One region of the Cupriavidus phytohabitans genome, then DNA from elsewhere that is predicted to be linked to it. Evidence: riboswitches for the same ligand, from Rfam matches in the RefSeq annotation. Region 1 holds a riboswitch; the other holds the start of a gene.
The links. A riboswitch is a leader RNA that binds a small molecule or an ion and turns the genes downstream of it on or off. The one in region 1 is predicted to bind glycine.

Region 1 (15,297 bases):
GCGGCATGAGCGAATACATGCCCTTCAGGATGCCGTCGCGCGCGGCCTCGGCCGGCTGCGGCATCGACGGCTGCGCATAGTTCTCGTTGCCGACGGTGACGTAGTAGAAGACGTCGCGCTGCTGCTCGCCCATCTCGCGCATGCCATGCTCCACGATCACCGCCACTTCATAGGCAAAGGCGGGATCCCACGCGCGGCAGTTTGGGATGGTCGACGCGGCCAGGTGGCTGGTGCCGTCCTGGTGCTGCAGCCCCTCGCCGCCGAGCGTGGTCTTGCCCGAGGTGGCGCCGATCAGGAAGCCGCGGGCGCGCTGGTCGGCCGCGGCCCAGATCAGGTCGCCGATGCGCTGGAAGCCGAACATCGAGTAGTAGATGTAGAACGGCAGCATCGGCAGGTCGTGCACGCTGTACGCGGTGGCCGCGGCGATCCATGACGAGATCGCGCCGGCTTCCGAGATGCCTTCTTCCAGGATCTGCCCGCCGGTGGATTCGCGGTAGTACAGCATCGAACCCAGGTCTTCCGGCTCATAGCGCTGGCCCAGCGGCGAATAGATGCCGACCTGCCGGAACAGGTTGGCCATGCCGAAGGTGCGCGCCTCGTCAGCGACCACCGGCACGATGCGCGGTCCCAGCGTGGCGTCCTTGAGCAGGCTGCCGAGCATGCGCACCACGGCCATGGTGGTCGACATCTCCTTGCCGTCCGCGGCCAGCGCGAAGCTGGCCCACTGGCCGGACGGCGGCACCGCGAGCGCGGTGGTCGCGGCCTGCCGGCGCCGCGGCAGGTAGCCGCCAAGCGCGGCCCGGCGTGCGTGCAGGTAGCGCATCTCCGGGCTGTCGTCGGCGGGTTTGTAGAAGCGCAGGTTGGCGACGTCGTCGTCCGACAGCGGCAGCTGGAAGCGGTCGCGGAACGCCTTCAGGTCTTCCAGTTCCAGCTTCTTCTGCTGGTGCGTGGTCATGCGGCCCTGGCCCACCGTGCCCATGCCGAAGCCCTTCATGGTCTTGGCCAGGATTACGGTCGGTTGGCCGCGGTGGTCCATGGCGCGCGCGTAGGCGGCGTGCAGCTTGCGCAGGTCGTGGCCGCCGCGGCGCAGGCGGTCGATGTCGTCGTTGCTCAGGTGCGCGGCGAGGGCGGCGAGCTCGGGGTTCTGCTGGAAGAAGTGCTCGCGGTTGTAGGCGCCGTCGTTGGCGGAGAAGGTCTGGAACTGGCCGTCGACGGTCTGCGCGAAGGCCCGCACCAGCGCGCCGGAGCGGTCGCGCGCGAACAGCTCGTCCCAGTCCGAGCCCCACAGCACCTTGATCACGTTCCAGCCGGCGCCGGCAAACAGCGCTTCGAGTTCATCGACGATGCGGCCGTTGCCGCGCACGGGCCCGTCGAGCCGCTGCAGGTTGCAGTTGATGACGAACACCAGGTTGTCGAGCTGCTCGCGTGCGGCCAGCGACAAGGCGCCGATCGATTCGGGCTCGTCCATCTCGCCATCGCCGAAGAAGCCCCAGACCTTGCGCGACGACGCCGGCTGCAGCCCGCGGTTCTGCAGGTAGCGCATGAAGCGCGCCTGGTAGATCGAATTGATGGGGCCGATGCCCATCGAGCCGGTCGGGAACTGCCAGAAGTCCGGCATCAGCCAGGGATGCGGGTAGGAGCACAGTCCGGGTCCGGCGATCTCGCGCCGGTAGTGCTGCAGGTGGGTTTCGTCGAGGAAGCCTTCCAGGTAGGCGCGGGCATAGACGCCGGGCGCGGAGTGCGGCTGGAAATAGACGAGGTCTCCGCCCTGTTCTGCGCTGCTGTCGGCGCGGAAGAAGTGGTTGAATCCGACTTCGAACAGGTCGGCCGCCGAGGCATAGCTGGCGATATGCCCGCCCAGTTCGCCATAGGCGCGGTTGGCGCGCACCACCATGGCCAGCGCATTCCAGCGCAGCGCGGCGCCCAGCCGGGCCTCAATCTCGAGGTCGCCGGGGTAGGGCGGCTGCGCCTGCACGGGAATCGTATTCACATAGGCGCTCGGGCCGGCGCCGGGCGGCGGCAGGCCCTGCGCCGCGGCATGCGAGGCCAGGCGCCGCAGCAGGAAGCTGGCGCGCGCGCTGCCGGCGTGCGCCAGCACGCCTTCGAGCGCGTCCAGCCATTCGCGCGTTTCCTGGGGATCGCTGTCTTCGTTGGCCGAAGGCAGCGCGAGCATCGATTGCACACCGTTTGCCAGGTTAGTCATGGCACCGCTCCTGTCCGTATTGCTTGTCTGTGGCGGCGCGCCCGCCAAAGCCCGCCGATGCCAACAAGGTTACGCCTGGAGCCGCGGAGAATGTGTCTGAATTGCCTTGCCTGAACCACCTATCACAGTATAAAAATTCTCAATAAACGCCAGAATCCGGAATTGTTACATCATGAACGAAACCTCGCTCAGGCTCGATCGCATCGATATCGCCATCCTCAACCAGCTGCAGCAGAACGCCCGCATCACCAATGCCGAGCTGGCGCGCGCCGTGAACCTGTCGCCGACGCCTTGCTTCAACCGCGTCAAGGCGCTGGAGAAAATGGGACTGATCAAGCAGCAGGTCACATTGCTCAATGCCGAGGCGCTGGGCCTGCGCATCAATGTGTTTATCCAGGTCAGCCTGGAAAAGCAGGTGGAAGACGCGCTGCGCCGTTTCGAGGCGGCGATCGACAAGCGTCCGGAAGTGATGGAGTGCTACCTGATGACGGGCGATGCGGACTACCTGCTGCGCGTGGTCGTGCCCAGCATGCAGAGCCTGGAGCGCTTTATCCTGGAGCAGCTGACCAAGATCCCGGGGGTGTCCAATATCCGGTCGAGCTTCGCGCTGAAGCAGGTGCGATACCGCACGGCCCTGCCGCTGCCCGCGGCAGGACTGACCCTGAGCGTGGCGGAAGAAGAGGGCGAATAGCTTGCGCAGGCTAGGGCGCGCCACGCTCCTCGTTGCCGCCATCCACCGCGAATTCCGACAACGCCACTTCGCGGAAATGCCGTACCACCGGGCTGTCGTGCGCCGGCAGCCAGGTGAGCGCCAGGCCGATGCCGGCACTGTCCGGATAGCCCGCCAGGTCGCGGATCACCATGCGGTCGTTGGCGAAGCGCTGCATGATCGACGGCACCAGCGCCACGCCCAGCCCGCTCTCCACCAGCGCCAGCACGGTCTGCACCTGCGTGGCCTCCTGCGTGACGCGCGGCTGGAAGCCGGCCGTCTGGCATGCCGACAGCGCGGCGCTGCGCAGGCCAGAGGCTTCGCTTTGCTCGTACATGACAAAGCGCTCCTGCGCCAGGTCGGCCAGCGTCAGCGACGGCTTGCCCGCCAGCGGATGGCTGCGCGGCAGGGCGGCGACAAAGCGGTCGCGCTCCAGCAGCGCCAGCGCGGTATTGCCCGGCGTCAGCAGCGGCGTGCGCACCAGGCCCACGTCCAGCGCCTCGTCTTCCAGCCATTGCATGATGCGGGTCGAGGTCGCTTCGCGCAGCACCAGTTCGACACCGGGATATTCATTGCGGAAGCGCGTCACCAGCCGTGGCAGCAGGTGCGAGGTCGTGGTGCCGACAAAACCCACCCGCAAGGTGCCGGCCATGCCGCTGCTGGCCGATTGCACCAGCTCGCTGAACTGGCCGGCATGGAACAGGATGCGCCGGGCCTCGGCCAGCGCGGCGCGGCCGGTCTCGGTCAGCGTGACGCCGCGCGGCTCGCGCACGAACAGGGTGGCGTCCAGCTCAGACTCGAGCTTCTGGATCGAGACCGTCAGCGCGGGCTGGGCGATATGCAGGCGTTCTGCCGCGCGGCGGAAATTGAGGGTCTCGGCCAGCACGACGAAGTGCCGGATGCGGCGCAGTTCCATGGGGTCAGTGGGGATGCGGGAGCCACATCTTAGTGCGCGGGGCGTCCCCCGGGCAACCGCGCGCACCGGGTGGGCCGATAAACGCTGCTTATCAATCGAGCGGGAAACGATATTGGACGTTGCTTCGGTGCCGTCGCTACACTCGACCGCAAGCTGCGGTACAGCATCAGGATTCAGTACCAAGGAACGTAATGGACACAGCCGACCGCCTGGACCGATCGCGCCAATAGCGCCGATCGCGCCGATCGCGCCCGGCGAGACCTGGACCGACAGGAGCCTCATGCACAGCATTGCATCGCTCGACGACCTGCGCGCGCTTTGCGCCGCGCCGGCCGCGGTGAGCGAGTATTTCCCCATCGGGCAGTCCGCCATCGATACCTTTGCCGAGCTGACCCATGACCGGCAGTGGGTCTACGTGGACCCCGAGCGCGCCGCGGCGGATTCGCCATACGGCTGCACGGTCGCGCACGCCTTCCTGATCCTGTCGATGGTGTCGGCGGCGTTCGGGCAGTGCTTTGCCTTCCCGGGCCGCAAGCTGGCGTTGAACTATGGCTTCGACCGGCTGCGCTTCACCGGCCCGGTGCCGGCCGGCGCGCGCGTGCGCGGTGCGTTCACGCTGCAGCAGCTCGACGATGTCCGCCCCGGCGAAGTGCGCTGTCACTGGAAAGTCGAGATGCAGGTCGAGGGCAGCGAGCGGCCGGCCATGGTGGCGACCTGGCTGGTGCTGATGCGTTTCTGAACTTACCCAATATCCATCCCAAGCAGGACGAGACTCCCATGAGCATCAAAGGCAAGGCATATATCGTCGGGGCCTACGAGCACCCGACCCGCAAGGCGCCGGACAAGTCGGTGGCGCAGCTGCACGCGGAATCCGCGCGCGGCGCGCTGGCCGACGCCGGCCTGACCCTGGCGGACGTCGACGGCTATTTCTGCGCCGGCGATGCGCCGGGGCTGGGCGCCACCAATATGATCGACTACCTGGGCCTGAAGGTGCGCCATGTGGACTCCACCGACACCGGCGGCTCCGCCTACCTGGTGCATGTCTCGCACGCCGCGCAGGCCATTGCCGCCGGCAAGTGCAACGTGGCGCTGATCACGCTGGCGGGCCGGCCGCGCTCGGAAGGCTCGACCGGCACGCAGGCGCGCAACTGGGGCGCCAACCTGCCGGACGCGCCGTTCGAGGCGCCGTTCAATCCCGTCACCGTCAACCTGTACGCGATGGTGGCCATGCGCCATATGTACGAGTACGGCACCACGCCCGAGCAGCTGGCATGGGTCAAGGTGGCCGCGTCGCACCACGCGCAGCACAACCCGCATGCGATGCTGCGCAACGTGGTCACGGTGGAAGAGGTGCTGAACTCGCCCTTGATCGCCGACCCGCTGCACAAGCTCGATTGCTGCGTGGTGTCCGACGGCGGAGGTGCGCTGATCGTGGCGCGTCCCGAGATCGCGGCCACGCTCAAGCGTCCGAAGGTGAAGATCGTGGGTGCCGGCGAGTACGTCAAGGGCCAGCTGGGCGGCGAAGTCGACCTGAGCTGGTCGGGCGCGAAGTTCTCGGGCGCGGCCGCGTTCGCGGAAGCGGGCGTGACCCCGGCCGATATCAAGTACGCCTCGATCTACGACAGCTTCACCATCACCGTGCTGATGCAGCTGGAAGACCTGGGCTTCTGCAAGAAGGGCGAAGGCGGCAAGTTCGTGGCCGACGGCAACCTGATCTCGGGTGTCGGCAAGCTGCCGTTCAATACCGATGGCGGCGGCCTGTGCAACAACCACCCGGCCAACCGCGGCGGCATCACCAAGGTGATCGAGGCCGTGCGCCAGTTGCGCGGCGAGGCGCATCCGGCGGTGCAGGTGAAGAACTGCGACCTGGCGCTGGCGCAAGGCACTGGCGGCTACCTGGGCTCGCGCCACGGCAGCGCCACCCTGATCCTCGAGCGTGAATGATGAACGATCGCCGGAGCAACTGACATGACGACCCCACACACTCCCATGGCCTACAAGGCCCCGGACGAACAGCCCGACAACATCGAATTCTGGCAGGCCGCGCGCGAAGGCCGGCTGCTGGTCAAGCACTGCCAGTCATGCGGCAAGACGCACTGGTATCCGCGCACGCTGTGCCCGTTCTGCATGGGCGATACGGTCTGGAAGACCGCCAGCGGCCGCGGCACCATCTACTCGTACAGCGTCACGCGCAAGGCTGGCCCGCAGGCATACTGCATCGCCTACGTGAAGCTGGACGAGGGCGTGACCATGATGACCCATATCGTCGATTGCGATCTCGATGAAGTGCGCATCGGGCAGAAGGTGAAGGTCAAGTTCGCGCCCAGCGCGGACGGGGCGCCGGTGCCGGTGTTTGCGCCGGCCTGAAGGTGATGCCAGACGACGCATGCAACGTGCGCCGCTGGTTTGCTCCCCTCGCCCGCTTGCGGGAGAGGGGCCGGGGGTGAGGGCAGGCGCTGGCATAGCGACGCCCTTCACTTCGTTGATGCTCCGGCCCTCACCCCCACCCCTCTCCCACTTCGCGGGAGAGCGGTGCGTTCACAATGGGCGGTAGTTCTGGTTTGAAATCCCGCTGTCGTCACCCTGCATTTGCAGCCAGCCGCTCAGGCCCTCCCTAGCGCCATCCCACCTGGCACCGCCACCTTCTGCGCTTCCAGCGCCTGCGCCACCACCCCGGCCACCATATCCGCCGTCACCGCGGACAGCGTCCAGCCCAGGTGCCCGTGCCCGGTGTTGTAGAAGATGCACCGCGCCCGCCCGCGGCCAACGCGCGGCAGCATGTCGGGCAGCATCGGACGCAGCCCCGCCCACGGCACCACGCTGCGCGTGCTGACGCCGGGGAAGCACTGCTGCACCCATTCCACCAGCGGCCGGATGCGGTCGGCGCGGATGTCGCGGTTGAAGCCGTTGAACTCCGCGGTGCCGGCCACGCGGAAGCGGTCGTTGCCGAGGCGGCTGGTGACCAGCTTGGTTTCGTCGTCGAGCAGGCTGACGGTCGGCGCAGCGGCGCGGCTGGCGGCGTCGTTCAGGTTGACGGTGATGGAATAGCCTTTGACCGGATAGATGTTGACACGGTCGCCCAGCCCGGCGGCCAGCGCGCGGCTGGCGGTGCCGGCGCAGATCACCGCGCCGTCGAAGGTCGAGGTGGTGCTGTGCGCGCCTTCCTGCACGGTGACGCTGGCGCTGCGGCCATCGGTGGTGACATTGCGCACGTCCTCGCCGTAGCGGCAGCGCACGCCCATGCGCTCGATGGCGGCGGCCAGGCCGCTGGTGAACTTGTGGATGTCGCCGGTCGAATCGCTTTCGGTGAAATAGCCGCCGTAGTACGTGCCGGCCAGCGTCGGCTCGATCGCGCGCATTTCCGCCGGCGTGACCGCGCGGCGCTCCAGCCCGCCCTGTGCCAGCAGGGCCGAGACGCGGCCCGCGTGCTCGAAGCCGGCCTTGTCGCGGTAGATATGCAGGATGCCTTCGCGCTTGTGGTCGAAGTCGATGCCTTCCTGCGCGGCCCACGCGAACAGGTGCTCGCGCGCCGCGATGGCCAGGCGCGCCGTTTCGATGGTGTTGCGGCGGTAGTGCGGGATCGAGGCGATGAACTCGGCGAACCAGCTCAGCTTGTGCCAGCTCGGGCGCGGGTTGACCAGCAGCGGCGCATCGCTGCGCAGCATCCACTTCAGGCCCTTGAGGATGGTGGACCAGTGCGTCCAGACCTCGGCGTTGGAGGCGGAAAGCTGCCCGCCATTGGCGAACGAGGTTTCCATCGCGGCGTAGCGGTGGCGCTCGAACAGGGTGACGGAGAATCCGCGCCGGGCGAGCGCGTAGGCAGTGGTGACACCGGTGATGCCACCGCCGATGACGGCGATTGTCTTCATGATCTGGCAGTCCAGAAACGTCGGAGTTGGAGCCCGCACGCGACATGCGTGGCGGACGCCCCCTCTGTTCCTGACCTGAGAGATTCACGACAATCGCCGCTTGTACGGGGGGCGAGGGCCGCTTGCTCCTTCGGTATGCCGGCTGACGATGGCGGCATTCTTCAGAGTGCTGTGACGCGTGATACCGGTCCTTCTGCCTGAGAGTTTCCGGGGCGGTTGCTCCTTCGGCGCTGTCCGCGGCGGCTGCCGCCGGATCAGTCTCTCCCAGCATCACGTTGGCGTGTGAGCCAATCCGGGCAAATCTAGAGATAAAGCCCCCGTGTGGATATGCGGGTAAACGTGGATGGAGCTTCAGGCACTCGCCTGGGTCGGCCGCCTTGTTTCCGCACCGGCGCGGCGCTATGTCGCACTGCGTCAAACCGTCCCGGCACCTAGAATGTCGGCACTCGCTACGCGGAGGAAGTGCGCCACGAGCCGGATACGGCGCACCAGACGGGCGAGCCAGAAGAACAGAAAAGGCATTCCAGTGAGAAGAAACCGGATCGCGCTGGCCGCTTCGGCCGCGCTGATGGGCCCCGGCATTGCCGGCGCGCAGGCGGATGGACCCGTCGCCGCGCCGCAGCCCCTGCAGGAAGTCGTGGTCTCGGCCAAGAGCGAGCGCGGCGAAACGCCCGCCACGCCGCCCAATACGCCATCGCCCGCCTACGGCATCAGCGCCGCGCGCATGGCGGACTTCAACGTGGTCAACACCGAAGACGCGCTCAAGTACGCGCCCAACCTCGCCGTGCGCAAGCGCTTCATCGGCGATATGAACTCGATCATCTCGGTGCGCAGCACCAGCTCGCGGCAGTCGGCACGCGGGCTGGTCTATGCCGACGGCCTGTTGCTGTCGAACCTGCTGGGCTCCGATTTCACCTTCCCGCCGCGCTGGTCGCTGGTCAACGCCGCCGAGATCGAGCGCGTCGACGTGCTGTATGGCCCGTATTCGGCGCTGTATCCGGGCAATTCGCTGGGGGCGACCGTGCTGATCAGCACGCGCACGCCGGAGAAGTTCGAGGGCGATGCCAGCGTGCAGCTGCTCACGCAGCGCTTCAACCTGTACGGCACGCACGACAATTTCAACGGCGTGCACGCCAACGCCTACGTGGGCGACCGCGTCGGGCCGTTCTCGTGGCTGGTCAGCGTGGACCGGCAGGACAGCAAGAGCCAGCCGCTGAGCTTCTACACCGCGGCGCGCTCCAGCGTGCGTGCGACCTCGGCCGACAAGCCCGTGACCGGCGCCTACTTCGACCAGGACCAGACCGGCGCCGATCGCACCGTGATGGGCGTCAACAGCGAGGGCGTCACGCACACCGTGCAGGACCAGCTCAAGGTCAAGCTCGCCTACGACATCACCAACACGCTGCAGGCGCAGTTCACCGCCGCCTACTGGCAGCAGGACCGTTCCAGCGCCACCGGCAGCTACCTGCGCGATGCCAACGGCAATGGAGTGTCGAGCGGCCCGGTCAATATCGGCGGCTTCCGCTACGTGATCCCTGCCAACGCATTCGCGCCCAGCAATGGCGAAGACGCGCGCTGGCTCTACGGCCTGTCGCTGCGCACGCGCAACGAGACCGGCTGGAACTTCTCCGGCGTGGCGTCGCTGTTCGATGTCAGCAAGGACATCGGCCGCACCGCCAGCACCGCGGGCAACGGCCCGGGCACGGTGACCTATGGCGACGGCACCGGCTGGCGCACGCTCGACCTGAAGGCCGACTATCGCCCGCAGCAGCTCAAGGGCGGCCACTGGGTCACCTTCGGCTACCACTACGACAACTACCGGCTCAGCAACACCACTTACAACACTTCGGACTGGCAGGCCGCCACCATCTCCGCGTTCAACAACGCCTTTGCCGGCAAGACCGAGACGCAGGCGCTGTATGCGCAGGACGCGTGGTACTTCGCCGATGACTGGAAGCTGATCCCGGGCGTGCGCTGGGAGCACTGGCGCGCCTATGACGGCAGCCGCAGCCAGCCGGGCGTGGATGTCGCCTACCCGGTGCGCAGCGAGTCCAACTGGTCGCCCAAGCTGGCGCTGGAAAAGGCCATCGGGCAGGACTGGCTGGGCCGGCTGTCGCTCGGCCAGGCCTATCGCTATCCGACCGTCGCCGAGCTGTTCCAGGGCCGCATCACCGGCACCTCGCTGATCAACAACGATCCCAACCTGAAGCCGGAACGCTCGTTTTCGAAGGACCTGACCTTCGAGCGCACGGTCGACCGTTCGTACTTCCGCGTGTCGGTGTATGAGGACGACATCCGCGATGCGCTGGTCAGCCAGACCAACACCACGGTGTTCCCCACCGTCACCAGCTTCCAGAACGTCGACCGCGTGCGCACGCGCGGCATCGAGCTGGCCTACGACGGGCGCGACGTGCTGGTGAGCGGCTTCGACCTGTCCGCCAGCGGCGCATACAACCATTCGAAGACGCTGGAGAACGCCAATAACCCGGCCTCGGTGGGCAAGTATTTCTATCGCATCCCGCAGTGGCGCGCGAACCTCGTTGGCACCTACCGCTTCACGCCGGCATGGGCCGGCACGCTGGCGATGACCTATTCGGGGCGGCAGTACAATACGCTCGACAACAGCGACGTCAATCCCGACACCTTCGGCGGCACCAGCAGTTTCCTGACCTTCGACGTCAAGGTGACCTACAAGCCCGCCAGGAACGTGCGCCTCGGGCTTGGCATCGACAACCTGACCGGCCAGCGTTACTTCGTCTACCACCCATACCCGGGCCGGACGTTCTACGCCGAGGCCAAGCTTTCCTTCTGAGTGCAGTGACCAGCCATACCCTGACCATGCAGCGCGCGCGCCGCAGCTTCCGAATCCTTGCCGCGGGCGTGATCGCCTGCACGGCGTTCGCCGCGATGGCGCAGTCTCACAGCGGGCATGGCAGCCATGCCGGCCACGGTGCGCAGAGCCCGGCCCCGAAGGCGATGAGCGAACTCGGCACCGGCGCCGCCTTCGATCGCGATGGCCGTTTGTGGATTGCCTACAAGGATGGCCAGCACGTGGCGGTGCGCGAGTCCACCGACCAGGGCCGCAGCTTCGGGCCGGTGCGGCACGTCAACCGCGTGCCCGAGCCCGTCGCGGCCGATCACGACAGCCGGCCGAAGGTAGCGGCGGGGCGCGACGGCGAGATCTACATCACCTGGACCCAGCCGCTGGCCAGGCCCTATACCGGCTTTATCCGCTTCGCGCGCTCCACCGACGGCGGCAAGACTTTTGCCGCGCCGGTGACGGTGCATGCCAACCGCGACCAGATCGCGCACCGCTTCGACGCGATCGCGGTGGACGCGGCCGGCCGCGTCTTCGTCAGCTGGATCGACAAGCGCGACGTGACCGCCGCCGAGGCGCGCAAGCAGCCCTATGCCGGCGCTGCGATCTACTACGCGGTGTCAGCCGATCACGGCAAGAGTTTCCAGGGGGACTACAAGATCGCCGACCAGTCGTGCGAATGCTGCCGCATCGCGCTCGCGCCGACGCCGGACGGCAAGGTGCTGGCGCTGTGGCGCCACGTGTTCCCGCCCAACGCGCGCGACCACGCGGTGGCACTGCTCGGGGCCGACGGCACGCCCGCGCCGATGCAGCGCGCTACCTTCGACGACTGGCGCATCGACGCCTGCCCGCACCACGGGCCGGGCGCCGCGGTGACGCCCGACGGCACGCTGCACATGGTCTGGTTCAACGTGAAGGCAGGCAAGCCCACGGTATCGGTGGGCCGCTTCAGGGACGGCAAGCTGCAGGCGCAGCGTCCGCTGGACGACCCGCGCGCGCAGCATGCCGATATCGTCGCGCTCGACGACAAGCACATCGTGGTGGCGTGGAAATCGTTCGACGGCCAGCAGACGCGGCTGTCGGCGATGCTGTCGCAGGACGGCGGCAAGACCTGGCAGACGCGGCAGGTCGCCGGCACCGCGCGCGATTCGGACCAGCCGCACCTGCTGCAGCACGGCGGCCGCGCCTACGTGCTGTGGCGCACCGAGGCCGAAGGCTTCCAGGTCTTCCCGCTGGCGCAGGAGGGCGCATGACCGGGGGTATGACCGGGGGTATGACCGGGGCTATGTCGTTACGTCGCAAACTCGTCGCCGCGCTGGCGGGCGCCGCGATCGCGCTCGGCGTCGCCGGCATGGCGCACGCGGCCGAACGCGTATCGGTCTTCGAATCCGCCAATGCCGCGCAACTCAGCGCCACCCAGCAAGGCAAGCCCTTCGTGCTGGTGGTGTGGTCGCTCGACTGCGTCTACTGCAAGCGCAATTTCGAAGCCATCGGCACGCTGCAGGCAAGGCATCGCAGCCTGCGCGTGGTCACGCTGGCCATGGACCGGGCCGATGCGCTGCCGCAGGTGCAGCAGGTGCTCAAGCGCGTCAACCTGACGCGCAATGCGTGGATGTCTGGCAACGAGCCGCAGGAGCGGCTGCGCTACGCGGTCGATCCCGACTGGATGGGCGAGATGCCGCGCACGTATTTCTATCGCGCCGACGGCCAGCGGCAGGGCGTGTCCGGCGTGATCAGCGACGCCGACTGGGACAAGCACCTGCGCTGGGCCGGCATCGGCGGCTAGGGCAGTCGCCGAGCCTTTCCACGCTTTTCTTACGACAGATCCGCCGGGAGCTTGCCGCCGTTGGCCGCAAGCTCCTGCATCAGGCGCTTGTGCAGCCAGATATTCATCCCCGCGGAATCGTTCATGTCGCCGCTGTAGTGCAGCTCGCGCGCCAGTTCCTTGCGGTGCTCCAGGCTGCTGTCGATGCCAAGCGCCTTCATCGCGTCGACGATGGACGTGCGCCAGTTCAGCGTCTGCCCGCTCTCCCTGACCAGGTTGTCCATGATCGATTCGACGTCGACGCCCGACAGCGGCGCGGGTTTGGCCGTGGCCTGGCCGGCGCTGGCCGCGGGGGCGGTGCCGCCCGTTGCAGCGGGTGACGCGCCAGACGGTGGCGGGGCCGCACCCGCGGAGGTCGGCGTGCCTCCTGCAGGCGTCGCACTCGCCGTGGCTGCCGGCTTGGCTCGTCCCAGCAGCTTGTTGAGGATGTCCTTGAAGATGCTCATGGTGGCCTCCTGTCGGTTTGGATAGCAGACGTGGGAGAACAGCGCCATGCAGGAAACGCACCATCCGTGCAACCCTTGATTTCGGCACACCAGGCCGCGCCGGGTTGTAAATGCTGCATGCAGCGACAGTCATGCCGGCATGTTCGCCGGCTCGCCGAACTCGCTGAACTTGGCCGCCATGAACTCAACGAACAGCCGGATCCGCGACGACAGCTGGTGCCGCTGGTGGTAGACCGCATAGATGTCGGCCTCCGGCGTGGCGTACTGCGGCAGCACCTGCACCAGCCGGCCGCTGCGCAGAAAGCGTTCGATATCCCATTCGGCCCGCATCAGGATGCCATGGCCCTCCAGCGCCCAGTTGACCGCGATCTCGCCGTCGTTGGTGGTCAGGTTGCCGCGCACGCGCACGGTCTCGGTACGCGCCTTGGCGCCCTTGCCGGCGGTCAGGCGCCATACGCCGTAGGCGTCGCTGCCTTGCCGGATGCCGATGCAGTTGTGGCGGCGCAGGTCGGCTGGCGTGTTGGGGATGCCGTGGTCACGCAGGTATTTGGGCGACGCGCACAGCAAGCGCCGGTTGGGTGCCAGCTTGCGCGCCACGATGCGCGCATCGGGCGGCTCGCCGAAGCGGATGCAGACGTCGAACGCGTCTTCGTTCAGCGGCGGGGGATCCGCCGACAGCTGCAGCTGCACGTCGACTTCCGGATAGGCCGCGACATACTCTGAAATCACCGGCGCCACGTGCATGCGGCCGAACCCCAGCGTGGCATTGACGCGCAGCAGGCCGCTCGGCCTGCCCTTGGAGCGCGTCAGCAGCTGGTCCAGGTCTTCGATCTCGCTCAGGATGCGCCGCGCGTGCTCCAGGTAGACCTCGCCCTCGGGCGTCAGGCTCATGCGCCGGGTCGTGCGCGTGACCAGCGGCATGCCGATGCGCGCCTCCATCTGCGCCAGCCGCTTGCTGACCGCCGCGGTTGTGATGCCAAGGTCGCGCGCGGCCGCGCTCAGGCTGCCGGCGGTGGCCACCGACGTGAAAAAGCCCAGTTCCGACGGCTGGATCCCTGCGGACGATGCCATGCCAGCTTTAATCTGAGGTTAAGAATGGTTTAACTCTACAAGCGATCCAAAACCTTGTCCACGGCCCAGAATCCGTTCCACGCCATCACGCAAACACGGATTCTGCCCAGGAGACAAGAGATGAAGACCTACCGCATCGCGACCATCCCCGGCGACGGCATCGGCAAGGAAGTGGTTCCCGCAGGCCGCCAGGTGATGGAAGCGCTGGCCGCCGCCGGCGCCGATTTCCGCTTCGAGTTCGAAGACTTCGACTGGGGCGGCGACTACTACCGCCAGCACGGCGTGATGATGCCCGCCGACGGCCTGGACGCGCTGCGCGACAAGGATGCGATCCTGTTCGGCTCGGCCGGCGACCCGCATATCCCCGACCACATCACCCTGTGGGGCCTGCGCCTGAAGATCTGCCAGGGCTTCGACCAGTACGCCAACGTGCGCCCGACCCGCATCCTGCCGGGCATCGACGCGCCGCTCAAGCGCTGCGCGCCGGAAGACCTGAACTGGGTGATCGTGCGCGAGAACTCGGAAGGCGAGTACTCGGGCGTGGGCGGCCGCGTGCACCAGGGCCATCCGATCGAGGCCGCCACCGACGTCAGCATGATGACCCGCGTCGGCGTCGAACGCATCCTGCGCTTTGCCTTCAAGCTGGCGCAATCGCGTCCACGCAAGCAGCTGACGGTGATCACCAAGTCCAACGCGCAGCGCCATGCCATGGTGATGTGGGACGAGGTCGCGGTGCAGGTGGCGAAGGATTTCCCGGACGTTACCTGGGACAAGGAACTGGTCGATGCCGCCACCGCGCGCATGGTCAACCGCCCGAAGTCGCTCGACACCATCGTCGCCACCAACCTGCACGCCGACATCCTCAGCGACCTGGCCGCGGCGCTGGCCGGCAGCCTGGGCATCGCCCCGACCGGCAATATCGACCCCGAACGACGCTACCCGTCGATGTTCGAGCCGATCCACGGTTCGGCCTTCGACATCATGGGCAAGGGCCTGGCCAATCCGGTCGGCACGTTCTGGTCGGTGGTCATGCTGCTGGAGCACCTGGGCGAGCACGCCGCGGCGCAGCGCGTGATGCAGGCGGTCGAAGCGGTGACCGCCAACCCGGAACTGCATACCGGCGACCTGGGTGGCACGGCAACCACCGCGCAGGTGACGCAAGCCGTGTGCGAACTGCTGTCCGGGCAGCAGGCAAAGGCGGCCTGAGCCGGCACGCGGGGTTCATGCACTAGCGCATCAACCGCTAGCTGCCAGCGGTGGCAAGCGCTCCGCTCTCCCGCAAGCGGGGGAGCAGGGCAAGCCATCGCCGCACCTTGTCAGCATTTCGCCGTATCCCCCGCACCACCTTCCGCCACAAGCAGCCGCCCAGAGCTGCGCCGGAGCGCATTGCCTGATGAAACACCGAAATCGCAGGAGACAGCCATGATCCAACCATGGATT
Region 2 (15,297 bases), on a different contig from region 1:
TGCTGGCGCGCAGCCTGCCCGCGGATGCCGCGCACCTGGAAGAGCGCATCGCGCTGCATCGCCACGGCATGGCCGCCAGCGAGTTCATCGACCACTGGATCGACCTGCTCGACTGCCATGCCGGCGCGGGCCAGCACGGCAAGGTGGTCGAGCTGGCCGGCGAAGTGCTGAACCGCTATCCGCTCGAGCGCAACCCGGCCGATGTCACCTGGGCCTTCAGCCGCCTGATCGCGGCGTGGAAGTCCATGGGCGGCGCTGAACCGGCCGAGGCCGCGCGCGCCGCGATGGCGCACATGGACGCGCGCCTGGATGCGCTGCCGGTGGAGGCCCGCAGCGAGGCCGCGCACCCCATGGCGCATGCGCGCGCGCACTTTGCCGCGCTGCTGCAGGCGCAGATGGCGCGCATGGACGAGCATGACCGTGCCGACGCGCTCGCCGAGATCGAGACCCAGCAGCGCCGCGCGCTGCTGGTCGAGGATGCCTGGCTGTACAACCGCTTCGGCCTGCTGTGGCGTGAACTGGGCGACACGGAGCGCGCGCTGCCGATGTTCGAGCAGGCGGTCGCCCTGACCAAAGGCGATCCCGAGGACCAGGCCGGGCCACGGGTGCAGCGCGGACTGGTCCACAACGCCGCGCGGCGCCACGACGCGGCCATGGCAGACTTCGTCGCGGCCTTTGCCGTGCGCGATGACTGGGATGCCGAGGTATGCCTGCGCGTGGTCGAGTCGGCGCTCGGGCTGCAGCAGCGCGAGACGGCGCTGGCCTACTTCGACAAGGCCCGCGCCCGCGGTGCCGCGCAGGGCGCTACGCGCACTTTGTACGCGCAGGTGGAGACGGCGCTGAAGTCAACCCGCCCGCGCTGGAAAGTCTGGGGCGTCTGAAACGCCGCACGGACACCCGGCCGCGCCGGGGTCCTCGCAAAAATGTAAAAAACGCCATCCGCGAGATGGCGTTTTTTACATGAAGTTGACCGAAGTTAGTCGCTCGTTTGGTGCGGTGTCGGACAATCACTGACATGGATTGTCATGTGCTTACATTACCATGTCGACCATGAACGGACTGAGCCAACTATTTCCAACACTCCCCCTCGCCCCAGGCGGCTTGTTCTGGGTCGGACTCGCGCTGGTAGGCGCGGGCCTCGCGGGGGAAGTCAGCCGCCGCTGGCTGCGCTGCCCGCGCATCGTGGGCTACGCCGTCGTGGGGCTGTTCGCCGGCATGCTCGGGCGCGGCATCGTCGACGAGAACATGATCAACCAGACCCGTATCCTGATCGATATGGCGCTGGCACTGGCCCTGTTCGAACTCGGGCACCGGCTGTCGCTGACCTGGCTGCGCGCCAACCGCTGGCTGCTGCTGACCAGCGCCTTCGAGAGCCTGCTGACCTGGGGCCTGGTCGCGGCGGTGCTGCAATGGATCGGCGCCTCGCCCGGCGTGGCGATCCTGGCCGGCGGCATTGCCGTCAGCACCTCGCCCACCATCGTGCTGCAGCTCAAGAACGAACTGCGCGCCGAAGGCCAGGTCACCGAGCGGCTGATGGCGATGGCAGCGCTGAACAGCATCTATGCCGCCGCGATCGTGCAGCTGACCACCGGCTGGCTGCATTCCGAATATGGCAACCTGGGCGCCGCGCTGCTGCACCCGCTCTACCTGCTGGTGGGTTCGTGCCTGCTGGCATGGGTGGTGGGGAAGGTCGGCCATGTGATCTATGAGCGCATGTCGGCCGATGACCACTACAGCTTCCTGGTGCTGGTGGGCCTGGTGCTGTTCACGCTGGCGCTGACCCGGGTACTAAAATTGTCGATGCCGCTGACATTGCTGCTGGCCGGCGTGGTGTTCAAGCACCAGGACAGCCAGCCGCATGTCTGGCCGCCGCACTTCGGCAGCGCCGGCAGCCTGCTGATCATTGTGATGGTGGTGTCGCTGGGCCTGCCGCTGACCGCGCATGACTGGGTCGTGGGTGGCGCATATGCCGTCGTGCTGGTGCTGCTGCGCCACCTCGCCAAGCTTGCCGGCGTGGTGTCGCTGGGATCGTTTTCGGGCCTGAGCATGCGCCAGTGCATGGCCCTGGGGGTGGCGCTGGCGCCGATGTCGGGGCTGGCCTACCTGCTGATGAGTGACGTCGCGCGCATCTACCCCGGGACCGGACAGCCGCTGGCCGCCATCATCCTGTGCGCGCTGGCGATCGAACAACTGCTCGGCCCGGTGATGGCAGCGTGGGCGCTGCGCTTCGCCGGCGAATCCCGGGCCAACGGAGGAGGGCGCTGATGTCGCTCGAATCGTTCAAGCAATCCGAGGCGCTGACCTTCGGCGTGGAGCTGGAGTTGCAGCTGGTCAACCGCCACGACTACGACCTGGCGCCGTTCGCGCCCGACCTGCTGCGCGCGCTCAAGGGCGCCGAGCACGCCGGCGACATCAAGCCGGAGATCAGCCCGTCGATGATCGAGATCAGCACGGGCATCTGCCACAGCTACCAGCAGGCGCTGGACGAGCTGACCACCATGCGCGACCTGATGGTGGCGGCCTCGCGCTCGCTCAACCTGGGTATTTCCGGCGGCGGCACGCATCCGTTCATGCAATGGGCCGACCGCACCATCTCGGATTCGCCGCGCTACCAGTACATCTCCGAGCTCTATGGCTACCTGGCCAAGCAGTTCACCGTGTTCGGCCAGCACGTGCATATCGGCTGCCCGAGCGCGGACGAGTCGCTGTTCCTGCTGCACGCCATCGGCCGCTACGTGCCGCACTTCGTTGCGCTGGCGGCGTCGTCGCCGTACGTGCAGGGTGTCGATACCGGCTTTGCCTCGGCGCGCCTGAATTCGGTCGCGGCCTTCCCGATGAGCGGGCGCGCGCCCTTCCTGCTGACCTGGGATGCCTTCACCGCGTACTTCGAGAAAATGCGCAATACCGGCGTGATCGAGAGCATGAAGGACTTCTACTGGGATATCCGGCCGAAGCCGGAATTCGGCACCATCGAGGTCCGCGTGATGGACACGCCGCTGACGGTGCAGCGCGCCTGCGATATCGCCGCCTATATCCAGATGCTGGCGCGCTACCTGCTGCTGTCGCGCCCGTTCATGCCGCAGGAAGACGATTACCTGGTGTACACCTTCAACCGCTTCCAGGCGTGCCGCTTCGGGCTGGACGGTGAATACGTGCATCCCAACGAGCTGACCCGGATGCCGATCGCCGACCATATCCTGTCGATTTGCGATGCGCTGGTGCCGCATGCCGAGGCGCTCGGTTCGCTGTCGGCACTGGCCAATATCCGCGCGCTGGCCGAGCGCCGCGACGGCGATGCCGAATGGCTGCGCCAGACCGATGCCGACGCGCGCAGCCAGCGCGAGACCGTGCGCAAGGCGTGCGAGCGCTGGGCGGTGTAACGCCGCCCGCTACCCGCCGCTACCCGCCGCCACTGCACGTCACTCAATGCACGCGGCTCACTTCACGCTATAGCCGCGCCCTTGCATGCACGCGGACCAGGCCTGGTAATACGACCCCATCGCCTGATTGGTGTTGGCCTGCGCCTGCTGGTTGGCGGCGTTGGCCTGGCGCCGTGACTGCCGGTGTGCCACGCCGCCTGCCACCGTACCCGTTGCAGCGCCAACCGCCGCGCCTTTGCCGGCATCGCCCGCGATTGCCCCAACGACTGCTCCGGCAGCCGCGCCGCCGGCGGCACCGCGCACGCGCTGCCCGCTTTGCGCTTGCGCCGGTGGCGGTGCCGCGGCAGCCTGCGCGGGGTCGACACCGGACTGCTGCTTGGCCCAGCTGTAGCAGGCGCCGTCGTCACTGGCCTGCTGCTGCTGGCTCTGGCCCTTGGCCGGATAGGCCACGGGCTTGCCTTGCGCCAGCACCGGGGCCGGGGCCAGCGCCAGCGCTGCCGCCAGCATGCCCAGGCCGCGGAACAGCGTGCGGTTCTGCCTTCGTTTCATGATCGATCCCCCGCCGTTGGCAGCCGCCGCCGTGTGCGGTAGCGGCCGTGTGTGTGAAGGCCAGTATTGCAGCCAGCGAGGCTAAGTCAATGCATCCTTTCAAAGCGCCGGGCGTGGCGGGTACCAAGGCGTGCCCGCAGGTGCCCGGCAGCACGCGCGGATCAGCGGGATGCGGGCGGCGACAGCAGGAACGCGAGCGCGTTGCGCCACCATGCCTCGTCGACGTACCCGGTCCAGTCGTTGTGCCCGGCATGGTCGATGACCGCCAGGCGGCGGGGTTCGTCCAGCGCTTCATAGAGCGCCTTGCCGAACCGGGGCGGCACGATGTTGTCGCGTTCGGCCACAACCACCATGACCGGGCGGCCAAAGGCGGCCAGGTTGGCCACGCTGTCGTAACGGTCGCGCAGCAGCCATCCGGTTGGTAGCCATGCATAGTGGTGGGCGGCAACGTGGGCAAGCTTGTCCCACGGCGTGATCAGCAGCAAGGCATCGACATGCTCGCGCTGGCGCGTTGCGGCGGCCGCGGCAACACCGGCGCCGAGCGATTCGCCGACCAGCAGCAGGGGGCCGCCAAACTGGTGCCGGGCGAGCGCAATCGCCTGGCCGGCATCGTCGACGAAGCTGCGCTCGCCAAGCGCGCCGTCGCGCGGGCCATAGCCGGGATATTCGGCCAGTATCACGCGGATACCCAGCCGCGTCAGCACGCTGGCGTAGTAGCCGCGATGGCCGGCGTGCCCGGCATTGCCGTGGAAGACCATGGCGGTCCCGCGGGCGGGGCCGTGCGGCTCGGCCAGCAGGCCGCGAAAATCATCCGGGCCCGGCCATGCGCGCAGTCCGGGCGAGACCATGTCGTCCACCGAGGCCTTGTCGGGAAAGTAGAGGAAGCGATCCTGCAGCATCAGGACGGACCCAAGCAGGACCACGCAAGCCAGCAGCCAGCGCAGCCGCCGCCGCGCCGACGCGGACCGTGCCGCAGGCAGCGCGGTTGCCCGCATGGCAGGCGGGCTAGGCGCCGGCGACCACCGGTTCGCACCGCACTTCGGTCCGGACCGAATTGGCGATAAAGCAGGCATCGTGCGCGGCATGATGCAGGCGCTCCAGCTCGTCGCGGGTCGGTTCGCGCTCGCCGGAGAAGGTGACATGGGGGCGCAAGGTCACCACCGTCATCGCCATCCGGCCCTCGCGGTTCTTTTCCATCACGCCGGTGGCGGCATCGACATAGCGGTCGACGACAAAGCGCTGCTTCGCCGCCAGCGACAGGAACCACAGCATGTGGCAGCTCGACAGCGAGGCGATGAACATCTCTTCCGGGTCGACCGCGCTGGCATCCGACATCGGCAACGGCACCACATCAGGCGACGACGAACCCGGGACTTCCGCGCCGCCATCGAAGCGCAGGACATGCCTGCGGCTGTAGCGGTTGCCGGTGAAATCCTGCCCGTCGCGTTGCCACAGGACCTCGGCGGTATATACGGACATGCGCAGACTCCTAATGTTGGGAATGCTTCAGGCGCCGTGCGGCACGCTCTCGCCGTCGCGCAGGCCCAGGCGCTGGTTGGCCGGCACCGCAATATCGATCAGCCTGGGCCGGGGCAGGTTCAGGTTGCGCATCATGTCAATGAACTCCTCGCGCGTGCGGCCGGATACGCGGCTGTTGTGCGCGCGCTCATGGCCGATGGTCGACGAGGTCTGGCCCTTGTAGTCGTGCGCGGGGTAGACCCGGGTATCGTCGGGCAGCGCAAAGAGCTTGCGGGTCAGGCTGTCGTACAGCGTGCCGGCGTCGCCCGACTGGAAATCGGTGCGGCCGCAGCCGTCGATCAGCAGTGCGTCGCCCGTGAAGACGCGGCGCACGATGCCATCGGATGTGGGCTCTTCCCACAGGTAGCTCATGCTGCCGGCGGTATGGCCGGGCGTATGGATCGCGCGCAGCACCTGCTTGCCGAATGCGACAGTGTCGCCGTCGATCAGTTGCTTCTGTGCCGGCTTGATATCGCAGCCCGATGGCGCCGCGGTGTGCGCGCCGGTCTGCATGGCGAGATGGCCGGCGGAGGTGATGTGGTCGGCGTGGGCGTGGGTCTCGATGACCCAGGCCAGGTGTGCGCCGGTATCCTTTACCAGCGCCAGGTCGCGTTCGAACTGGTGGTCGACCGGGTCGATCAGCAGCGCCTCCTTCGTTTCCGCATCGATCAGCAGGTAGGTGAAGGTGGACGAGGTATCGTCAAAGAGCTGGTGGAAGGTCTGCATGGCGGGCCCTCTTGTTCTGCAGTCGGGGAACGCCGCCATGATACGCCGCAATGGATGCGCATTGGGTGCGCAACAGGCGTCCTCTGGCACCTCTCACTTGTTTATGGGAGGTCAGCACTCCACGATATTCACCGCCAGCCCGCCGCGCGCCGTTTCCTTGTACTTCGTCTTCATGTCGGCGCCGGTCTCGCGCATGGTCTTGATCACCGAATCGAGCGATACGTAGTGCGTGCCGTCGCCGCGCAGCGCCATGCGTGCCGCGTTGACCGCCTTGACCGACGCCATCGCATTGCGCTCGATGCACGGGATTTGCACCAGCCCGCCGACCGGGTCGCAGGTCAGGCCGAGGTTGTGCTCCATGCCGATCTCGGCCGCGTTCTCCACCTGCGCCGGGCTGCCGCCGAGCACCGCGGCAAGCGCGCCGGCGGCCATCGAACAGGCCACGCCGACCTCGCCCTGGCAGCCGACCTCAGCGCCGGAGATCGATGCGTTGAGCTTGTACAGCAGCCCGATCGCGCCCGCGGTCAGCAGGAAGTCCACCACGCCCTGCTTGTTCGCGCCCGGCACGAAGCGGTCGTAGTAGTGCAGCACGGCGGGGATGATGCCGGCGGCGCCATTGGTCGGCGCGGTCACCACGCGGCCGCCCGCCGCATTCTCTTCATTGACGGCGATGGCGTACAGGTTGACCCAGTCCATCACCGACAGCGGATCCGACAAGGTGCGCTCGGCGCGCTCGGTCAGGCTGCGGTACAGCTCGGGCGCGCGCCGCTTCACCTTGAACGGCCCCGGCAGCTCGCCATCGGTGCGGCAGCCGCGCGCGACGCAGGCCTGCATCACGTCCCAGATATGCAGCAGCCCGTCGTTGACTTCCTGCTCGCTGCGCCAGGTCAGTTCGTTTTCCAGCATCAGCCGCGCAATGCTCTTGCCGCTGGCCTGCGCCATGTCCAGCATGTCCTTGCCGCTGCGGAACGGATGGGGCAACTGCTGCGCGGCGTTCAGCACCTGGGTATTGGGCGCACCCGCCGTGACCACGAAGCCTCCGCCCACCGACAGGTAGCGCGCTTCGCGCAGGCTCGCCCCGCTGCTGTCGAAGGCATGGAACTTCATGCCGTTGGGATGCTCGGCCAGTGCCTCGCGGCGGTAGAACGCGATGTGCTCCTTCTCGACGAAGGGCACGATATGGCGTCCCAGCAGCGACAGCACGCGCGTCTTGCGCAACGCGGCGAGCCTAGTGTCGATGGAATCGGGATCGATGGTGTCGGGCGATTCGCCCATCAGGCCGAGGATGACGCCCTTGTCGGTGCCGTGGCCCTTGCCGGTGGCGCCGAGCGAGCCGTACAGCTCGACCCGCACACTGGCCACCTGCGGCAGCAGGCCGTCGCGCTCCAGCCCCTGCGCGAACATCAGGGCCGCGCGCATCGGGCCCACGGTATGCGAGCTCGACGGGCCGATGCCCACCTTGAACAGATCGAAGACGCTGACTGCCACGGAATGTCTCCAGCAATGGGTGTGGCCCTGCAGAGGCTCTTTTTAGGCGGTCGAAGTACTGCAGCGGACACCGCCGCCGGCGGGTCCGTCATCTTGAGAATAGTGCGACGGCCGGCCCGCCGCGGACGCGGCGGCACCGGCCTGGGCGTGCGTCAGTCGACCACGTAGTCGCTGACCGGCACGCAGCTGCAGAACAGGTTGCGGTCGCCGTACACGTTATCGGCACGGCCAACCGGCGGCCAGTACTTCTGCGTGCGCAGCGATGCCACCGGATAAGCGGCTTCCTCGCGCGTGTACTTGTGGGTCCACTCGTTGGCGGTCACCACCGCGGCGGTGTGGGGCGCGTGCTTGAGCGGGTTGTCCTCGCGGTCGAAAGTACCGTCGGCGACGCGGCCGATTTCCTGGCGGATCGCGATCATCGCGTCGATAAAGCGGTCCAGCTCGTGCAGCGCCTCGCTCTCGGTCGGCTCGATCATCAGCGTGCCCGGTACCGGGAAGCTCATGGTCGGGGCGTGGAACCCGTAGTCCATCAGGCGCTTGGCCACGTCTTCGTTGCTGATGCCGGTTTCCTTCTGCAGCGGGCGCACGTCCAGGATGCACTCGTGCGCGACCAGGTCGTGCTGGCCGGTGTACAGCACCGGGTAGTACGGCGCCAGGCGCTTGGCCACGTAGTTGGCGGCCAGGATGGCGTTCTCGGTGGCGGCGGTCAGGCCGGCCGAACCCATCATCGCGATATACATCCACGAGATCGGCAGGATGCTGGCCGAGCCGAACGGTGCCGCCGACACGCCGCCGATGCCGCGGTCGTCGCGGCGATAGCCGACGCTGTCCTGGTTGGGCAGGAAGTCCGCCAGGTGCGCGCCGACCGCGACCGGACCCACGCCCGGGCCGCCGCCGCCGTGCGGGATGCAGAAGGTCTTGTGCAGGTTAAGGTGCGACACGTCGCCGCCGAACTGCCCCGGCGCGGCGGTGCCGACCATCGCGTTCATGTTGGCGCCGTCCACGTAGACCTGGCCGCCGTGCTGGTGCACGATCTCGCAGATCTGCTGCACGCCCTGCTCGAACACGCCGTGCGTGGACGGGTAGGTGATCATGATCGCAGCCAGGTTCTTGCTGTGCTGCTCGGCCTTCTTCGCCAGGTCTTCCAGGTCGACGTTGCCGTTCTCATCGCAGGCAACCACCACCACCTTCATGCCGGCCATTTGCGCCGACGCCGGGTTGGTGCCGTGCGCCGACGACGGGATCAGGCAGATGTCGCGATGGCTTTCGCCGCGGCTGGCGTGATACGCATGAATGATCAGCAGGCCGGCATACTCGCCTTGCGAGCCGGCGTTGGGCTGCAGGCTGACCGCGGCGTAGCCGGTGGCGGCGCACAGCATGGCCTCGAGCTGGTCGATCATCTCGCGGTAGCCCACGGTCTGGTCCAGCGGCGCGAACGGGTGGATCTGGCTGAACTCGGGCCAGGTCACCGGGATCATCTCGCTGGTCGCGTTCAGCTTCATCGTGCACGAGCCCAGCGGGATCATGGTGCGGTCCAGCGCCAGGTCCTTGTCGGCGAGCATGCGCAGGTAGCGCAGCATCTCGTGCTCGGCGTGGTGCGTATTGAAGACCGGGTGCGTCAGGTATTCGCTGGTGCGTGCCAGTGCGGCCGGGAACGCGTCATCGGTGGCGGCTTCGAGCTTGTCGAAATCGAGGCCCGCCGGCAGCGGCTTGCCTTGCGTGAAGATTTCCCACAGCGCGACCACGTCGGCGCGGGTGGCGGTCTCGTCCAGCGAGATGCCGACGCGCGTGGCGCCGGCATGGCGCAGGTTGATGCCGCGCGCGGTGGCGGCGGCGTGGATGGCTTCGGTGTTGAAGCCGGTTTCCAGCGTCAGCGTGTCGAAGAAGGTGGCGTTGGTGCGGGCGAAGCCGAGCTGCTCCAGCCCGGCGGCCAGCGTCGCGGCCAGGCGATGCACGCGCTGCGCGATGCGCTTCAGGCCTTGCGGGCCGTGGTACACGGCGTACATCGACGCCATCACCGCCAGCAGCACCTGCGCGGTACAGATGTTCGAGGTGGCCTTTTCGCGGCGGATATGCTGCTCGCGCGTCTGCAGCGCCAGGCGATATGCCTTGTTGCCCTGCGCGTCGACAGTCACGCCCACCAGGCGGCCCGGCATCGAGCGCTTGAACGCATCCTTCACCGCCATGTAGCCGGCGTGCGGGCCACCGAAGCCCAGCGGCACGCCGAAGCGCTGCGAGTTGCCCACGGCCACGTCGGCACCCCATTCGCCCGGCGCGGCGATCAGCGTCAGCGCCAGCAGGTCGGCGGCAGCCACCACCAGGCCACCGGCGGCATGCACGGCGTCGGCGATGGCGCGGTAGTCATTGACGTCGCCGTTGACGCCCGGGTACTGCAGCAGCACGCCGAAGGCGCCCGCGGCAGCGGCGTCGGCGGCAGGGCCGACCTTGACTTCGATGCCCAGCGGCAGCGCGCGCGTGCGTACCACTTCCAGCGTCTGCGGCAGCACGTCGTCGGCGACGAAGAAGGTGTTCGAGTCGTGCTTGTTCACGCGCTGCAGCAGCGTCATCGCTTCGGCGGCGGCGGTGCCTTCGTCGAGCATCGACGCATTGGCGATATCCAGCCCGGTCAGGTCGGTGACCATCTGCTGGAAGTTCAGCATCGCTTCCAGGCGGCCTTGCGAGATTTCCGGCTGGTAGGGCGTGTACGCCGTGTACCAGGCCGGGTTCTCGAAGATATTGCGCAGCACGACCGCGGGCGTGACGGTGTTGTAGTAGCCCTGGCCGATAAAGCTCTTGAGCACGCGGTTCTTGCTTGCCAGGCTGCGCAGCCTGGCAAGCGCGGCTTCCTCGCTCAGCGGCTCGGTGAACTCGCCCATCGGCATGCCGTCGCGGCGGCGGATGGCGGCGGGGATCACGGCGTCGATCAGCGCGGCGCGGCTGTCATAGCCGAGCACCTGAAGCATGTGCTGCTGTTCGGGGGTATCGGGGCCGATATGGCGGGCGGCGAAGGCGTCGCGCGCCTCCAGTTCGGCCAGCGTGGGCCGGTTACCTTGGGCGGCAGTCATGGGAAGCGGGGCGTTCATGGGCAAGAACCTCGTGGGGAGCGCTGCGGCAGGTGGTCAGCCGTGCCGCGGCGCTGCAATTTGCTTGTCATTCCCGCCTTCGCGGGAATGACGGACTTCAGGCGCCGACGCTGGCCTTGTACGCGTCGGCTGACATCAGGCCGTTGACGTCGTCGCTGTTGGCGGGCTTGAGCTTGAACAGCCAGGCGTCGAAGGCGTCGGCGTTGACGCTTTCCGGCGCGGCCGTGGCGGCTTCATTGACGGCGATCACTTCGCCGGCCACCGGGGCGTAGATGTCGGAAGCAGCCTTCACCGATTCGACCACTGCCAGCGCGTCGCCGGCACCGACCGACTTGCCCACTTCGGGCAGTTCCAGGAAGACGATGTCGCCCAGCGCGTCCTGTGCGTGGTCGGTGATGCCAATGGTGAGCGTGCCGTCGGCTTCGACGCGCACCCACTCATGCGACTCGGTGTATTTGAGGTCGGCGGGGAAATTCATGAAGGTTCTCCGGATTCAGATCTGTTTCTTGTTGGGTGATGCCTGCCCGGCAACGCTGCCGGCAGGCGAGGGCGACCGTTGGGTGAGCGGGTGTTTCCCTCAGCTCACGAGTGCCTTGCCATTACGCACAAACGGCAGTTTAACCACAGTCGCGTTGAGTTTGCGGTCGCGGATCTCCACCTGCACGGTGTCGCCGACGTTCACGCCCCGCGGCAGGCGCGCGAACGCAATCGATTGCGACAGCGAGGGGCTGAAGGTGCCGCTGGTGATTTCGCCGTCACCGGCGGGCGTGATGACCTTCTGGTGGGCGCGCAGCACGCCGCCTTTCTCGCGCAGGATCAGGCCGAGGAACTGCCGCTGTTGTCCGTTGGCGGCCAGCGCCGCCTTGCCGGTGAAGTCGCGCTCGCTCTGCAGGTCGACGGTCCAGGCCAGGCCAGCGTCCAGCGGCGAGGTATTGATGTCCATGTCCTGGCCGTACAGGTTCATGCCGGCTTCCAGGCGCAGCGTGTCGCGCGCACCCAGGCCAGCCGGGCGCACACCCGCGGCGTTCAGCTTTTCCCACAGGCCGGCGACGCTGGCGGCCGGCACGACCAGCTCGAAACCGTCCTCGCCGGTGTAGCCGGTGCGCGCGACCATGACCTCGCCGAGTGCGGGGTCCTGCACCACCACAGCGTTGAACGGCTTGAGCGCATCGGAAGGTTGGGTCGAGGGGAAGGTGCTCCACACCTTGGCGCGGGCGTTGGGCCCCTGCACCGCCACGATTGCCAGCGGCTGTGCGCCGGCCGGCGCGACATCTTCACGGCGCGGGGTAATGGTCACGCCGCTGCCGGTGGCATCGTTGCGGGCGCGGATCCAGTCGATATCGCCGACCGCGGTGCCGGCGTTGACCACCAGGCGGAAACGGTCCTCGGCAAAGAAGTAGACGATCAGGTCGTCGATCACGCCGCCTTTCTCGTCGAGCATGCACGAGTACAGCGCCTTGCCCGGCGTCTGCAGCTTGTCGACGTTGTTGGCCAGCAGGCCGCGCAGGAAGGCGCGGGTATTGGGGCCGCTGAGATCGACCACGCACATGTGCGACACGTCGAACATGCCGGCGTCGGTGCGCACGGCGTTGTGCTCTTCGATCTGGGAGCCGTAGTTGACCGGCATGTCCCAGCCGCCGAAATCGACCATGCGGGCGCCGAGGGCGCGGTGGATGGCGTTGAGGGGCGTGGCCTGGAGCGTCATGGAATCCTCGGGGGCAATGTCGGGTTGCGAAAACAAAAAAGGGCCATCCGCCGCGGCGATCGCTACGCCAATATGGCAAGCAATCCGCTGCGGCGGATGACCCCTCTGTCCTCGATACCTGAGAGATTACGAAGCGGATCCAGTGGACCCAACCTCGCGCGCCCCTTCGGTGGGCACGCTCGCCACGAATGGCGGGTGCCGCTCTCCAGAGTGCGGCATGCATCGTGTGCATGTTGCATGCCGATCCGAACGGTCCGTGGTGCCTGAGAGTTTTCGGGTGATACCCCTTCGGCGGCGCAGTTCTGCGCGCTCTCCCGGTCGGATGCGCGCAATGTACGGGAGGCCCCGGCCTTTGTCAAACCAGGCCGGACGGCCGCCCGGCGGCTGTACCCGTTCCTGCGCCCCGCCGCCAGGGGGCGGAACGTAGCGTTATTTATTCTTGTCGTCGGTCACGACGTTACCGATCACGCCGCCCACGGCCGCGCCACCCAGCGTACCCAGTGCGCTGCCCTCGGTCAGGATGGCACCGCCCACGGCACCCGCGCCCGCGCCGATGGCGGTATTGCGCTGCTTCGGGGTCATATCCGCGCAACCAGCGAATGCCGCGACCGTCGCGCCGATCAGGGTCACCTTGGTCAATGTCTGCAGGATATTCATTGTTGGCTCCGAGTGATGAATATTGCATGTCCGAGACACGCCTGGACATGACTGTTAGAACCTGGTGCACGTTCATCGGCTCCGGCCTTTACGAAGTGTTACGCCAGTGACACAAGGAGGGCCGACGATGCGGCAGGCGCTGACTGACCAGGCGCGGCCAGCGTGTTAACATCAACAGCTTTGCCGCCGGGCGCGTTTGCTGCCCCTGGCGCGCGCCTCGCATTCGCCCCATTTATTCGCCCCATTCATCCGCCCCATCTCCCGACCGCCCTTCGCATGAGCCACGGCCTGAATTCCGCCCAATCCGAAGCCGTCCGCTATCTGGACGGACCCTGCCTGGTGCTGGCCGGGGCGGGTTCCGGCAAGACCCGCGTGATCACGCAGAAGATCGCGCACCTGATCGAGGACAAGGGCTTCGAGCCGCGCCATATTGCCGCGGTCACCTTCACCAACAAGGCGGCCAAGGAGATGCAGGAGCGCATCGGCAAGCTGATGGAAGGCAAGACCACGCGCGAGGGCAAGCGCATCCCGCTCAAGCAGCTGACGGTCTGTACCTTCCACTCGCTCGGCGTGCAGATCCTGCGCATGGAGGCGGAGCACGTCGGCCTGAAACCGCAGTTCTCGATCATGGATTCGGATGACTGCTTCGGCCTGATCCAGGAGCAGCTCGGCACTACTGACAAGAAGCTGATCCGCGGCGTGCAGAGCACGATCTCGCTGTGGAAGAACGGCATGGTCGATCCCGAGGCCGCGATCGCGCAGGCCGCCAATGCCGACGAACACCAGGCCGCGCTGGTCTACCGCAACTACGTCGCCACGCTGAACGCCTACCAGGCGGTGGATTTCGACGACCTGATCCGCCTGCCGGCAGAACTGTTCGCGCGCAACGAAGCGGTACAGCTGAAGTGGCAGAACCGGCTGCGCTACTTCCTGGTCGACGAATACCAGGACACCAACGCCTGCCAGTACCAGCTGCTCAAGCTCCTGGCGGGCGGCTCGCACCTGCGCGCGCCGGCCTTTACCGCGGTGGGGGACGACGACCAGGCCATCTACGGCTGGCGCGGCGCCACGCTCGACAACCTGCGCGGGCTGCAGACCGACTTCCCCGACCTCAAGGTGATCAAGCTGGAGCAGAACTACCGCTCCACCGTGCGCATCCTGGAAGCGGCCAACGCGGTCATCGCCAACAATCCCAAGCTGTTCGACAAGAAGCTGTGGAGCGAGCATGGCATGGGCGATCCCATCGCCATCCATCCGATGAACGACGAGGAGCACGAGGCCGAGTCGGTGGTGTTCCGCCTGTCGGCGCACAAGTTCGAGCGCCGCGCGCAGTTCCGCGACTACGCCATCCTGTACCGTGGCAACCACCAGGCGCGGCTGTTCGAGCAGATCCTGCGGCGCGAGCGCATCCCCTATGTGCTGTCGGGCGGCCAGAGCTTCTTCGACAAGGCCGAGATCAAGGACATCTGCGCCTACCTGCGCCTGATCGCCAATCCCGACGACGATCCCGCCTTCATCCGCGCGATCACCACGCCGCGCCGCGGCGTGGGCAACACCACGCTCGAGGTGCTGGGCACCTTCGCCGGGCAGGCCAAGGTGTCGCTGTTCGAAGCGGCGATGATGGGCGGCATCGAGGGCAAGCTGCAGCCGCGCCAGCTGGAGCCGCTGCGCGTGTTTTGCGAATCGATGGTGCGGCTGGCCGACCGCGCGGCCAAGGACCCGGCTACCGAAGTGCTTGACGACCTGATGGCCGGCATCCACTACGAGGCCTACCTGTATGACAGCTTCGACGAGCGCCAGGCGCAGTCTCGCTGGACCAACACGCTGGAGTTCCTTGAATGGCTCAAGCGCAAGGGCACCAAGCCGGAAGCGGCCGAGGGCGAGGAAGCCACCGGCTATGACAACGCCGACGGTTTCGGCAGCGAAGGCAAGAATTTGCTCGAGCTGACGCAGACCGTGGCGCTGATGAGCATGCTCGAAGGGCGCGAGGAAGACCCGGACGCGGTGCGGCTGTCCACGCTGCACGCGTCCAAGGGGCTGGAATATCCGCACGTGTTCCTGGTCGGCGTGGAAGAGGGCATCCTGCCCCACTGCCGCGAAGACGACGACATGACCGACGAGAAGATCGAGGAAGAGCGCCGGCTGATGTATGTCGGCATCACGCGCGCGCAGCGCAGCCTGCAGATCAGCT

Region 2: it holds a riboswitch for glycine, as region 1 does, so the genes downstream of both, gcvT (glycine cleavage system aminomethyltransferase GcvT) here and J8I34_RS15310 (D-amino acid dehydrogenase) in region 1, are expected to answer to the same signal.

What each region holds. Positions count from the first base shown of each region.
Region 1 covers NZ_JAGIQB010000019.1:54,607-69,903, forward strand. The annotation lists gene mdeB (alpha-ketoglutarate dehydrogenase) at 1-2,203, opposite strand, end outside; gene J8I34_RS15285 (Lrp/AsnC family transcriptional regulator) at 2,376-2,894, shown strand; gene J8I34_RS15290 (LysR family transcriptional regulator) at 2,905-3,828, opposite strand; gene J8I34_RS15295 (MaoC family dehydratase) at 4,109-4,567, shown strand; gene J8I34_RS15300 (thiolase family protein) at 4,606-5,772, shown strand; gene J8I34_RS15305 (Zn-ribbon domain-containing OB-fold protein) at 5,797-6,195, shown strand; gene J8I34_RS15310 (D-amino acid dehydrogenase) at 6,432-7,697, opposite strand; glycine riboswitch at 7,752-7,872, opposite strand; glycine riboswitch at 7,873-7,974, opposite strand; gene J8I34_RS15315 (TonB-dependent receptor) at 8,224-10,509, shown strand; gene J8I34_RS15320 (sialidase family protein) at 10,515-11,768, shown strand; gene J8I34_RS15325 (TlpA family protein disulfide reductase) at 11,801-12,301, shown strand; gene J8I34_RS15330 (DUF3597 domain-containing protein) at 12,331-12,786, opposite strand; gene J8I34_RS15335 (LysR family transcriptional regulator) at 12,916-13,857, opposite strand; gene J8I34_RS15340 (tartrate dehydrogenase) at 13,978-15,063, shown strand.
Region 2 covers NZ_JAGIQB010000008.1:168,129-183,425, forward strand. The annotation lists gene J8I34_RS07965 (tetratricopeptide repeat protein) at 1-881, shown strand, start outside; gene J8I34_RS07970 (cation:proton antiporter) at 1,042-2,265, shown strand; gene J8I34_RS07975 (YbdK family carboxylate-amine ligase) at 2,265-3,380, shown strand; gene J8I34_RS07980 (glycine zipper family protein) at 3,438-3,929, opposite strand; gene J8I34_RS07985 (alpha/beta hydrolase) at 4,091-4,924, opposite strand; gene J8I34_RS07990 (OsmC family protein) at 4,935-5,408, opposite strand; gene J8I34_RS07995 (MBL fold metallo-hydrolase) at 5,436-6,173, opposite strand; gene J8I34_RS08000 (L-serine ammonia-lyase) at 6,285-7,661, opposite strand; gene gcvP (aminomethyl-transferring glycine dehydrogenase) at 7,814-10,744, opposite strand; gene gcvH (glycine cleavage system protein GcvH) at 10,842-11,222, opposite strand; gene gcvT (glycine cleavage system aminomethyltransferase GcvT) at 11,322-12,449, opposite strand; glycine riboswitch at 12,545-12,668, opposite strand; glycine riboswitch at 12,690-12,776, opposite strand; gene J8I34_RS08020 (YMGG-like glycine zipper-containing protein) at 12,879-13,106, opposite strand; gene J8I34_RS08025 (UvrD-helicase domain-containing protein) at 13,383-15,297, shown strand, end outside.